Regions from separate parts of the Flintibacter sp. genome, predicted to be linked through region 2. Evidence: riboswitches for the same ligand, from Rfam matches in the RefSeq annotation. Region 2 holds a riboswitch; the other holds the start of a gene.
What was found. Region 2 has a riboswitch for glycine ahead of ACLTXB_RS11295 (alanine/glycine:cation symporter family protein). Riboswitches for the same ligand answer to the same signal wherever they lie in the genome.

Region 1: another riboswitch for glycine. It lies ahead of gcvT (glycine cleavage system aminomethyltransferase GcvT); the one in region 2 lies ahead of ACLTXB_RS11295 (alanine/glycine:cation symporter family protein).

Annotation. Positions count from the first base shown of each region.
Region 1 covers NZ_JBKVXZ010000001.1:156,258-162,118, reverse strand. Annotated here, with positions in the region: gene ACLTXB_RS00730 (ribokinase) at 1-559, shown strand, start outside; gene ACLTXB_RS00725 (LacI family DNA-binding transcriptional regulator) at 798-1,805, shown strand; gene ACLTXB_RS00720 (PfkB family carbohydrate kinase) at 1,792-2,718, shown strand; glycine riboswitch at 2,830-2,917, shown strand; gene gcvT (glycine cleavage system aminomethyltransferase GcvT) at 3,083-5,731, shown strand; partial or broken gene ACLTXB_RS00710 (glycine cleavage system protein H) at 5,796-5,861, shown strand, end outside.
Region 2 covers NZ_JBKVXZ010000030.1:2,963-8,823, reverse strand. Annotated here, with positions in the region: gene ACLTXB_RS11295 (alanine/glycine:cation symporter family protein) at 1-1,081, opposite strand, end outside; glycine riboswitch at 1,185-1,272, opposite strand; glycine riboswitch at 1,273-1,359, opposite strand; gene secA (preprotein translocase subunit SecA) at 1,610-4,366, shown strand; gene ACLTXB_RS11285 (threonine/serine exporter family protein) at 4,547-5,299, shown strand; gene ACLTXB_RS11280 (threonine/serine exporter family protein) at 5,352-5,771, shown strand; gene ACLTXB_RS11275 (GDSL-type esterase/lipase family protein) at 5,787-5,861, shown strand, end outside.

The DNA of each region.
Region 1 (5,861 bases), on a different contig from region 2:
TCAGGCGGTAACCGAGGAACAGATTGAGCAGACTCTGGAAAATTTTCAGCCAGGAGATGTACTCATTGCCCAAAATGAAATCAGTCAGCTACCCAAGCTGCTCTCCTGTGCAGAAAAACATGGACTGCGCATTGCATGGAACCCTTCCCCCATGAACGAGAAAATTACCCCAGATATGCTCTCCAGCGTAAACTGGCTGTTTGTCAACGAGGTAGAAGCCGAGCAATTGTGCGGTAGCAATCAGCCCGAGATCTGCCTGGATCGTCTGTCGGCCTTGTGTCCCAAAGGAGCTGTGATTCTGACCTTGGGCAGCGCTGGCTCTTGCTATGCCGGTCCGGAAGGTCATTTTTTCCAACCCGCCTTCTCTGTACAGGCAGTGGATACCACCGCTGCCGGTGATACCTTTACTGGATATTTTTTGGCTAGTATACTGAAGGATGGAGTACCTCAGTCCGCTTTGGAACTGGCCAGCAAGGCATCTGCATTGGCAGTTACACGAAAAGGGGCATATGACTCCATCCCGTGGAAACGTGAAGTAGATGGTACGGCACTAAACTGAAATATACTTTTACCAAAAGCGGCTCCAACCCAAAATTGGCGCCGCTTTTCCTTTTCTTAATACGAAAACGATAACAATTGACATGATAAGCAACTCATGATATGCTGAAATAAAATGGATTGATAATTATTCCATCATCGGTCAATCGTTTTTTTATCTGGGACACAGTATCCCAATTTAAAAATCCTCTGTTTGTTAATGTGTGAAAGATAGATGGCTTCAAAGAAGGAGAGTATTTATGGCAGCAACTTTAAAAGATGTGGCAGAATATGCCGGAGTCAGCATCGCCACTGTATCACGCGTCTTAAATGATCCTGAAAAGGTGGCTGAGCAGTCTCGCAGCAGAGTTCTCAACGCAATCGATGTGCTGGGCTACTCATCCAATCTGCTTGCAAAGAGTCTGCGGAAAGATGGATTGAATGCCGTATCTGTTTTACTGCCAAGTTTAAGCGATCCCTTTTTCGCCCAAATGAACCAGGGAATTTCCGATGTACTGGCTACTTGCGGATATTTGATGCTTACTGTCGCTACAGAAGGTGTCCAAAGTATGGAAGAGGAATATCTGCTGAAGGCCAAATCCATGGGACTTGCGGGAGTTTTGGTATATACCCCTGCCCGTTGTATCCCCTCTAGTTGGGAATCTTTCTGCGGCAGTTTTCCAATCCTTTTTCTTTCTGATACCGACGCTCGCGGGCTCCCTAAAACAGAGCAACTGCCAGCGTCCTGGGAAGCTTTGGGAGATCAAGTGGCCAACTATTTTCTCAATCAAAAACGGCATCATTTGGTATATTTAGCCGATCACACATCCAGATTTTCTTCCGCATTCTTTACCCGCCTTCAAAACACAATTCGTGCAGAGGGAGGAACCTGTCAGCATTGCAGCGCAGGTTCTTCCTTGGACGATGCTTACAGAGAACTTACCCGGTATCTCAACCAAACCGAAACCCTGCCCGACGCAATCATCACCCAAAACTGCTACCAAGGCGCAGGGGCGCTGTCTGCACTAAAGCAGCAGGGAATTCGAGTGCCAGAACAAGCCGCTGTCCTTAGTCTGGAAAATGCTCAATTAGCCCAATTAACTTCTCCTCAGCTGTCTGTCTGGGGACCCTCCGGTTATCAGGTAGGCGTCTTGGGCGCTCAGCGTCTGTTGGAGTTAATCCGCCTGAATGAAGATACGCCTGCCGCCCCAAAAGAAGAGGTCAGTCTGACTTTAATTGTAAGGGGGTCCACAGATGTTAAAGCATGACTCTCCCCGGATTCTTTCTCTGGGCGTACTCAATCTGGACTTTGTTATGGAACTCGGCAATGAAATGATTGGGAAAAAGAAGATGGGCCGTCAGATCTCGATTAACGCAGGCGGCCACGGAAGTTCCCAGGCCATTGCCGCTGTACGATGTGGTGTTCCTACTGCATTAATTGGCAAAGTCGGAGACGATGCCTTTGGCCAACAGATTCAGTGCACTCTGGAAAAGGAGCATGTGGACTGCCGCTTTCTCACCCATGTTCCAAACGTCCACAGCGGTCTAGCTACTATTATCATTGAAGATCACACAGACAATACTTTTATCGACTTTCTGGGTGCAAACTATGAGTTGACCAATGAGGATATTGACCACTGCAAAGATGCAATCTGTCAGGCGGACTTGGTCATGATCCATATGGGACCGGCAATTATGGATGTAGCCACCCATATGATCGAACTGGCAAATGAATGTCATACTCCAGTTTTGGTTACGCCTTCTGTCATGACCGCAGATGTCCCGCTCCATTTTTGGAAGAAAGTAGACTACCTGGCTATGAATCTGGCTCAGGCAGCCGCTATCAGTTGTCTCTCTGGTGAAAATGCAAAAACAGCCCGAATTTCTGCCAGTATTCTTTCCAACCAAGTACGACAGGGCGTCGTTGTACACATGGACGGAGCCGGAGTGTTGGTTGCGGAAAAAGGTACTATGAGTCTTATGGACACTTGTTTTTCTGGTGAGATTCTGGATTATTCCGGTGCCACATCCTTTTTTACCGGTGTACTCGCAGCGGAATTGGTAAAAAACAGTTCCATCCAAGAAGCAGCCATCAAAGCCCACCGGGCCGCTCTTCTTTGCATGGGAAAAGTTGGTGTATATACGTCCTTCCCCTCCGCCGAGGTATTGAAAACATTATAACGCTCGTTAAAAGAGAAAATTTCCCACAAAAACTTCTTGACAAACGCCGGACTTCTATGATACTTTAACCACAACAGAGACTGACAACCGAATACCGAATCCATACAGCGGATGAACGATTCAGGAGAGACCGCGTATCTTACGCGGCACCGAAGGAGCAATGCCACACTCTCTCAGGTAAAAGGACTGGGTCGGGACGCAAATCTGAAAAGCATCCTTTGGGTGCACCGACGGGGCAACTGTCTGGAGGCGTTCAGGCTGGAATCTCTCAGGTTCTATGTACAGAGGCGCAGCGATATTAGGTATCGTTGCGTCTCTGTTTTTCTTTGCCCGAGAGATTATATTCTGAACGGAGGGAATCCCCATGAGCGAACTGAAACGCACCCAGCTTTACGACGTACATGTGGCAGCCGGTGCCACCATGGTGGACTTCGGCGGGTGGGAAATGCCCATCAAGTACCCCACCGACATCGTGGCCGAGCACCTGTACACCCGCAGCTTCTGCAGCCTGTTCGACGTCTCCCACATGGGCCGCATCCTGGTGGATGGTCCCCAGGCCGTCCCCTTCCTGCAGCATGTGCTCTCTAGCAACGTGATGGCTCTTGACGTGAACAAGGCGCAGTACGCCATCCTGCCCACCGAGACCGGCGGCGCAGTGGACGACGCCTACCTCTACCGCTTTGAGGAGGATCGTTACCTGCTGGTGGTCAACGCGGCCAACACCGATAAGGACCTGGCGCACCTGCAGCACCACATCCAGAACTTTGACGCCAGAATGACCGTCATCACCGCCGACTGGGCGGCCATCGCCGTGCAGGGTCCCAAGTCCAAGGAGCTGCTCATGACTCTGTCCGGAGGCGAGAGCATCACAGAGCCCATGAAAAACGCGCTGAACACCCTGGAGCTGGAGGGCCACACCGTCCGAATCGCCAAGACCGGCTACACCGGCGATCCCATCGGCTACGAGGTCTATGTCCCCAGCCAGGACGCTGTGTGGCTGTGGAACCGCCTGGTGGAACTGGGCGCCCGTCCCGCCGGCCTGGGTGCCCGTGACACCCTGCGTCTGGAAGCAGGCATGCCTCTCTACGGCCATGAGCTGGGCCTGTCCCCTGACGGGACAGAGATCCCCATCTACGCCATCCCCCTGGCCCGGTTTGCCGTCAGCTTCTCCCCCCAGAAGGGCGACTTTGTGGGCCGGGAGCCCCTCCAGCGCCAGTATGACGCCTTCCGTAAGATCATGGACCGGGACTTTTCCGATCTGGAGCATCTGCCCCGGCGTGTGCGTCCCATCACACTGCTGGGCCGCGGCGTCATGCGGGCCGGGATGCCGGTATACCGGGGCGACGAGGCCATCGGCTTTGTGACCAGCGGCACCATGGTCCCCTACTTCACCACCCAGGGCCAGGGCCTGGAGACCGAGATTTTGGAAAAGAGCGCCATGCGCTCCATCGGCCTGGCCTATATCGCCAGCGACGTGCTGGATGACGACAAGGTGGAGATCGACGTGCGCGGCCGCCGCATCGCCGCAGTCATCCCCCCCTACCATATGCGGGGCGACGCGCCTCCCTACGCCCGTCCCATTCTCTACCAGGCTCCCGAGGAGGAGAAAGCTGCTGCCTCCGGCGACCGCCTGCCCAAGGCTTTGGATCTTATCGCCCAGGCCACGGACAACCACCGCTGGCGCCAGGAGATGTGCATCAACCTCATCCCCTCCGAGATGACTCCCTCCCGGGCGGTGCGGCTGCTCTCCGCCAGCGACCCGGCCTTCCGCTATGCAGAGCACAAGAAGGTAAAGAGCTTCTACGACGCGGACATCTTCTACTACCAGGGCACCGAGTTCATCGACCAGGTGGAGCAGCTGCTCACCCAGGAGATGTGCACCTACCTTGGCTGCCGCGAGGCGGAGACCCGTGTCATCAGCGGCCAGATGTCCAACATGGCGGTGTTCTCCGCCCTCATGGACTTCAAGAACCGGCTCAACCGCAAGCAGACTCCCCAGCGTCTGGGCTACGTGCTCAACAACCACATCATCAAGGGCGGACACCTCAGCGCCCAGCCCATGGGCGCCCTCCACGACTACATCGCCGTGGACCCCGTCACCGAGCGCTCCGCCGTGGTGAACTTCCCCGTCTGCAAGGATAACATCTACAAGATCGACGTGGAGGAGACCAAGAAGGTCATCCAGCAGTATAAGCCCGAGCTCATCATCTTCGGCAAGAGCATGGTGCTGCACAAGGAACCTGTGGCCGCCATCCGGCAGTTTGTGGATGAGCAGAACATCCCCACCACCATCATGTACGACATGGCCCACGTGCTGGGACTCATCGGCGACCACTTCCAGAAGCCCTTTGAGGAGGGCGCGGAGATCGTCACCGGCTCCACCCACAAGACCTTCTTCGGTCCTCAGAGAGGCGTCATCGGTGTCAACTACGACAAGAGCGACCTGAAGTACGGCCTGTGGGAGACCATCGAGAGCCGCACCTTCCCCGGCAGCGTGTCCAACCACCACCTGGGCACCATGTTGGGTCTGCTGATGGCCGCCTATGAGATGAACCAGTTCAAGGACGAGTATCGGAAGGCCGTGGTGGAAAACGCCAAGCACTTTGCCAAGTGCCTGAAGGCGGAAGGTCTGGATGTGGCAGGCGATCCCGCCATTGGCTACACCGAGACCCACCAGGTCATCGTCTCGGTGGGTTACGCCGCCGGTCCCGAGGTTGCCGCCCGTCTGGAACGCAACAACATCATCGCCAACTACCAGGCTACCCCCGACGAGGAGGGCTTCACCGCCTCCGGTGCTCTGCGTATGGGCGTTAACGAGATGACCCGCTTCGGCTTTGGCAAGAAGGAGTTTGAGACTCTGGCCGCCCTCATCGCCGACTGCGTCCTGCGCGGCAAAGAGGTGGGCGACGAGGTGGTCAAGTTGCGCAGCGGCTACACCCAGATGCACTACTGCTTCCAGGATGACCAGACCCTGGCCGCGCTGGAGAAGCTGGCTGCCAACACCGGGATCTGATCTCCACCCGCGATTCCGTTCCACTTAAACATTCAACCTACATTATATATAAAGGAGAATTACTATGAACTTTCCTGCTGAACTGAAATATTCCAAGTCTCACGAGTGGGTTAAGATGCTGGACGAGACC
Region 2 (5,861 bases):
TGGTCTTGTTGATGACCTGGGAAACCTCCTCGGTGTAGCCCTGGGCCAGAATGCCGCCGGGGGTATACAGAGTGGAGATGACTACCAGAGCATTGAGGGTCAGCACGATAAAGGTGTCGATGAACACGCTGACCATAGCTACCACGCCCTGGTCGTGGGGATCCTTCACGTTGGCCTGAGCGTGAGCGTGGGGGGTGGAACCCATGCCGGCCTCGTTGGAAAAGAGGCCGCGCTTGGCGCCCTGGCTGATGGCTTCCTTCAGCGCGTAACCGAAGCCGCCGCCGATGATGGCCTGGGGCTCAAAGGCATACTGGAAGATCATAGCGAAGGTGGCGGGGATATACTGGATGCGGATGACCAGTACGGCCAGCGCGCCCAGCAGGAAGATAGCGGCCATGATAGGGACGATCTTCTCGGTGACAGCGGCCAGACGCTGCACGCCGCCCACAAAGATGAAGCCGCAGATGATGACCAGCACCACGCCCACGATCCAGGAGGGAACGCCGAAGGCGGTCTGGAAGGTGGAGCCGATGGAGTTGGACTGGACCATACAGCCCATAAAGCCCAGAGCCAGAATGATAGCTACCGCAAAGAAAGCGGCCAGGAACTTACCAAAAGCACCCTTAAAGGCAGTGGTGATATAGTAAACGGGGCCGCCGTGGAAGTCGCCGTTCTCATCGGTGATGCGGGTCTTGATGGCCAGAGTAGCCTCGGCGTAGATGGTGGCCATGCCGAAGAAGGCGATGATCCACATCCAGAAGATGGCGCCGGGACCGCCGGCCAGAATGGCGCCGGAGCCGCCTACGATGTTGCCGGTGCCCACCTGAGCGGCGATGGCAGTGGCCAGAGCCTGGAAGGAACTCATACCCTGCTCCTGCCGTCCGCCGCGCAAAGACACATTTCCGAATACCTTCTTCATGCCCTCGCCGAAGCAGCGTACCTGAACAAAGCGGGTGCGGATGGAATAGAAAAGACCCACGCCGATGAGCAGGAAGACCAGAATATAGCTGGACAGGTAGGTGTTGATATTGACCACGATAGGATAAAGTGCGGCCTCTAAGGATTGCAGTGCTTCAGACATCGTTTTCTCCCCCTAAAATATCCAGAACAAAAAAGACCGTGGAAGCTTCCACGGTCTATGATGGGGCGAAAACAGACCCACGCCGAAAAAACGGCGGGGCGGTTTGTTCGTCTCTGTCCTTTTGCCTGAGAGATTGGCGGGGATCCCCGCTTTGCACCTTCGGCACTCGTGGTCGAGCTTCTCCAGAGTCACATCCACGCACAGTCCTCGTCCCAACAGGGACACCTGAGAGTGTTACTCCTTCGGCAGGCCGACGGCCATTTTCCTGGGCGCTTCGTTTGTCCTGTTCAATTGTGAATCTAACCATACCACAGGCGCTACAAACTGTCAACCCCTGGCGTACATTTATGTGCATGTGGTGGATATTTGAGGGCGGGATAGAAAGAAATTGGAGATTCTGTGAGGGAAAGTTTACAATTTGCTCTTTTTTCCGCCGAAGGCTTGTGGTATACTAAGACGATAATATGCCCGGATGGCTTTCCCGGGCGGAGCGATTCTACGAGTAACAACAACGAGGTGTGATCGAATATGAGTTTCCTGAAGAAAATTTTCGGCACCAGTTCTCAGCGGGAGGTCAAGGCGATTATGCCGCTGGTGGAGAAGATCGAGGCCCTGGAGGATGAGTACAAAGCGCTCAGCGACCAGCAGCTCCAGGCCAAGACCCCGGAGTTCCAGCAGCGTCTGAAGGACGGCGAGACCCTGGACGATATCCTGCCTGAGGCCTTTGCTGCCTGCCGTGAGGCCGCCTGGCGTGTGCTGGGCATGCGTCCCTACCGGGTACAGCTCATCGGTGGTATCATCCTGCACCAGGGCCGTATCGCTGAGATGAAGACCGGTGAAGGTAAGACCCTGGTGGCTACCCTGCCTGCCTACCTCAACGCACTGGCCGGCAAGGGCGTGCACATTGTCACCGTCAACGATTACCTGGCCAAGCGCGACAGCGAGTGGATGGGTAAGGTCTACCGCTTCATGGGTCTGACCGTGGGTCTGGTCATCCACGGAGTCATGGGCCAGGATAAGAAGGCGGCCTACGACGCCGACATCACCTACGGTACCAACAACGAGTTTGGCTTTGACTATCTGCGTGATAACATGGCCATCTACTCCCAGGAGCTGGTACAGCGTGGCCACTACTTTGCCATCGTGGACGAGGTGGACTCCATCCTCATCGACGAGGCCCGTACCCCTCTGATTATTTCCGGCCAGGGCGAGAAGTCCACCCAGCTCTACACCGTGGTGGACCAGTTTGTCTCCAAGCTCACCTGCCAGCGCATTGCCAAGGTGGATGACAAGGAGGAAGAGGACGTCAACATCGATGCGGACTATATCGTGGACGAGAAGGCCCGCACCGCTACCCTCACCGCCCGGGGCATCAAGAAGGCCGAGGAAGCCTTCAACATTGAGAACCTGGCCGACCCCGAGAATACCACCCTGTCCCACCACATTAACCAGGCCATCAAGGCCCGCGGCGTGATGAAGCGGGACATCGACTACGTGGTGAAGGACGGACAGGTCATCATCGTGGACGAGTTCACCGGCCGTCTGATGTTCGGCCGTCGGTATAACGAGGGCCTGCACCAGGCCATCGAGGCCAAGGAGCACGTGGAAGTGGCCAACGAGTCCAAGACCCTGGCCACCATCACCTTCCAGAACTACTTCCGTCTCTACGACAAGCTCTCCGGTATGACCGGTACCGCTATGACCGAGGAGGAAGAGTTCGGCACCATCTATGAGCTGGACATCGTGGAGATCCCCACCAACAAGCCCGTGCAGCGTGTCGACCACCACGACGTGGTGTACAAGACCGAGGCCGGTAAGCTGCGTGCGGTGGTCAGCCAGATCGAGGAGTGCCATGAGAAGGGCCAGCCTGTTCTGGTAGGTACCGTGTCCATTGAGAAGTCGGAGGAGCTGTCCGACATGCTCAAGCGCCGCGGCATCAAGCACAACGTCCTGAATGCCAAGAACCACGAGAAGGAAGCTGAGATCGTGGCCCAGGCCGGTAAGCTGGGCGCGGTCACCGTGGCCACCAACATGGCCGGCCGTGGTACCGATATCATGCTGGGCGGTAACGCCGAGTATCTGGCCAAGGCCGACCTGCGTAAGGCGGGTATGTCCGACGAGCTCATCGCCGAGGCCACCGGCTACGCCGAGACCGACAACCAGGAGATCCTGGATGCCCGGAAGATGTTTGCCGACGCCGAGGCTAAGTATAAGGACGAGATCAAGGAAGAGGCGGAGAAGGTACGTGAGGTCGGCGGCCTGTTTATCCTGGGCACCGAGCGCCACGAGTCCCGCCGTATCGATAACCAGCTGCGCGGCCGTGCCGGCCGTCAGGGCGACCCCGGCGAGAGCCGCTTCTACCTGTCCCTGGAGGACGACATCATGCGTCTGTTCGGCTCTGAGCGGGTCATGGGCATGATGGAGAAGCTGGGCGTAGACGAGGATACCCCCATTGAGCAGAAGATGCTCAGCAACGCCATTGAGAACGCCCAGAAGCAGGTGGAGTCCCGTAACTTCCAGACCCGTAAGAACGTGCTGCAGTACGACGACGTCATGAACACCCAGCGTGAGGTCATCTACAAGCAGCGCCGCCAGGTGCTGGATGGTGAGGACCTGCAGGGTTCCATCCAGAATATGATCCACACCATGGTGGAGAACGCCATCCAGGGCCATATGGGCGAGCAGAAGCACATGGATGCCGAGTCTTTCCGGGAGGCTACCGCTCTGTTCCACACCATGTTCCTCCAGCCCGGCGAGCTTGCTCTTACCGATGAGGAACTGCAGAAGTACAACGAGCAGCAGCTGGTGGAGCTGGTGGAGAACCGTGCCAAGGAGGTCTATGCCGCCAAGGAGCAGGAGATCGGCTCTCCCCTCATGCGGGAGCTGGAGCGGGTGCTCATGCTGCGGGTGGTTGACGAGTACTGGATGGATCAGATCGATTCTATGAACGACCTCAAGCAGGGCATCGGACTGCGGGCCTACGCCCAGACTGATCCCGTGGTGGCCTACAAGAAGGAAGGCTACGAGATGTTCGAGCAGATGGTGGCCGCCATTCAGGAGGAGACCCTGCGCCGTCTGTTCTTGGTGCGTCTGCGCAAGAACGAGGAGGTCAAGCGTGAGCGCGTGGCCAAGATCACCGGCGAGTCCGGCGCCAGCGACGGCACCGTCCGCAAGCAGCCTCAGCGCAAGGCCATCAAGATTGGCCGCAACGATCCCTGTCCCTGTGGTTCCGGCCTGAAGTGGAAGAAGTGCACCTGCACCCAGTTCCACCCGGAGCAGAAGTAAGAACCTGAAAATTAAAAAATATTTTGCGGCGAGAGGAAACCTTTTCTCCTCTCGCCGCGTCTTTTTATAATGTGAGATCGAAATCTCCAGAAAGAAGGGGAAAGGAGAAAATTTTTGTAATAAAATTGTGACTTGTTATTTTCCTGAAACATGGTATTCTGTTTCAGGGAGGCGGATGGAATGGAGTATGACGACCTGCTGAATATGGGAACGGAATTGGGCTATCAGCTGATGTTCAGCGGTGCGGAAATCTACCGTGTGGAAGAGTCGGTATACCGTCTGCTTACTGCCTATGGGCTGCAGCCCCAGGTGTTTGCCATTCCAAATTGCCTGATCGTAAGTTTAAATACCCCTCAGGGCCATCCCATTACCCAGATGCGCCGGATTCCCTCCCATGGAACCGACATTGAGCTGTTGGAGCGGTGCAATGATCTGTGCCGCCGCCTGTGCCGGGAAGTTCCCCCGGTAAAGCAGGCCAAGGAGCTGGTGGACGGTCTGAGCCAAAATAAAAGGCAATATTCCACCCCAGTGCTTCTTCTGGGCTATGTGGTGGCCGCCGGATTTTTTGCTGCCTTCTTCAACGGCGGCGTTTTGGATGCGGTCAGCGCAGGAATTTGCGGCTTGGGCGTTGGATTCTGGATGCTGTATCTGGGAGGGAAGATGGGCTTTAACGGCTTTTTCCAGACCCTCATCGGCGCAGCCATCGCATCACTGCTGGCGCTGCTGCTTACCAGGATCGGCGTGGGAGAGAACGTGGACGCCATTACCATTGGAACATTGATGGTACTGGTACCCGGTATGGCGCTGACCAATGCCATGCGGGAGATCATGGCCGGAGATATTATTTCCGGCGTGAACCGTACGGCAGAGGCCATCCTGACTGCTGCGGCCATCTCTCTGGGCGTGGTGATCTCTCTGGCGATTGGAATGTGAGGGGGATGCCATGGAAGTGATACAAGAACTGCTTTTACCCTGCCTGTGGGGTATGATAGCCTGTGTAGGTTTTGGATTGGTGTTCAATATCCAGGGCGGAGGCATTTTAATCTGTGGTCTGGGCGGAGCGCTGGGCTGGTTTGTCTATCTGATTGCTCAGCGCCTGCTGGGAGGCGATATTTTACCGGCCTTTCTGGCTGCGGTGTGCATTGCCATCTACTCGGAACTGATGGCCCGGGTGCGCCGTTGTCCGGTAACCGGGTATCTCCAGGTGGCGCTTTTGCCGCTGGTACCCGGAGCGGGCATCTATAACGCCATGCGCTACTGTGTGGCTGGAGAGACCGATCAATTTATTTCCACGATGCTGCATACCTTTGGGATGGCAGCATCTCTGGCTGTGGGAGCTATGCTTGCTTCCACGGTACTGCGAACTTTACTGCCGCGATTGAGCAGAGAAAAGAAGAAACATTAAAAAGAGGGCTTAACTATGCATTTTTTCTATGATAACCGCCGGCTGCTGGCCGGTGTTCTCCTGAGCGCTGCACTGCTTTCCGGATGCGCT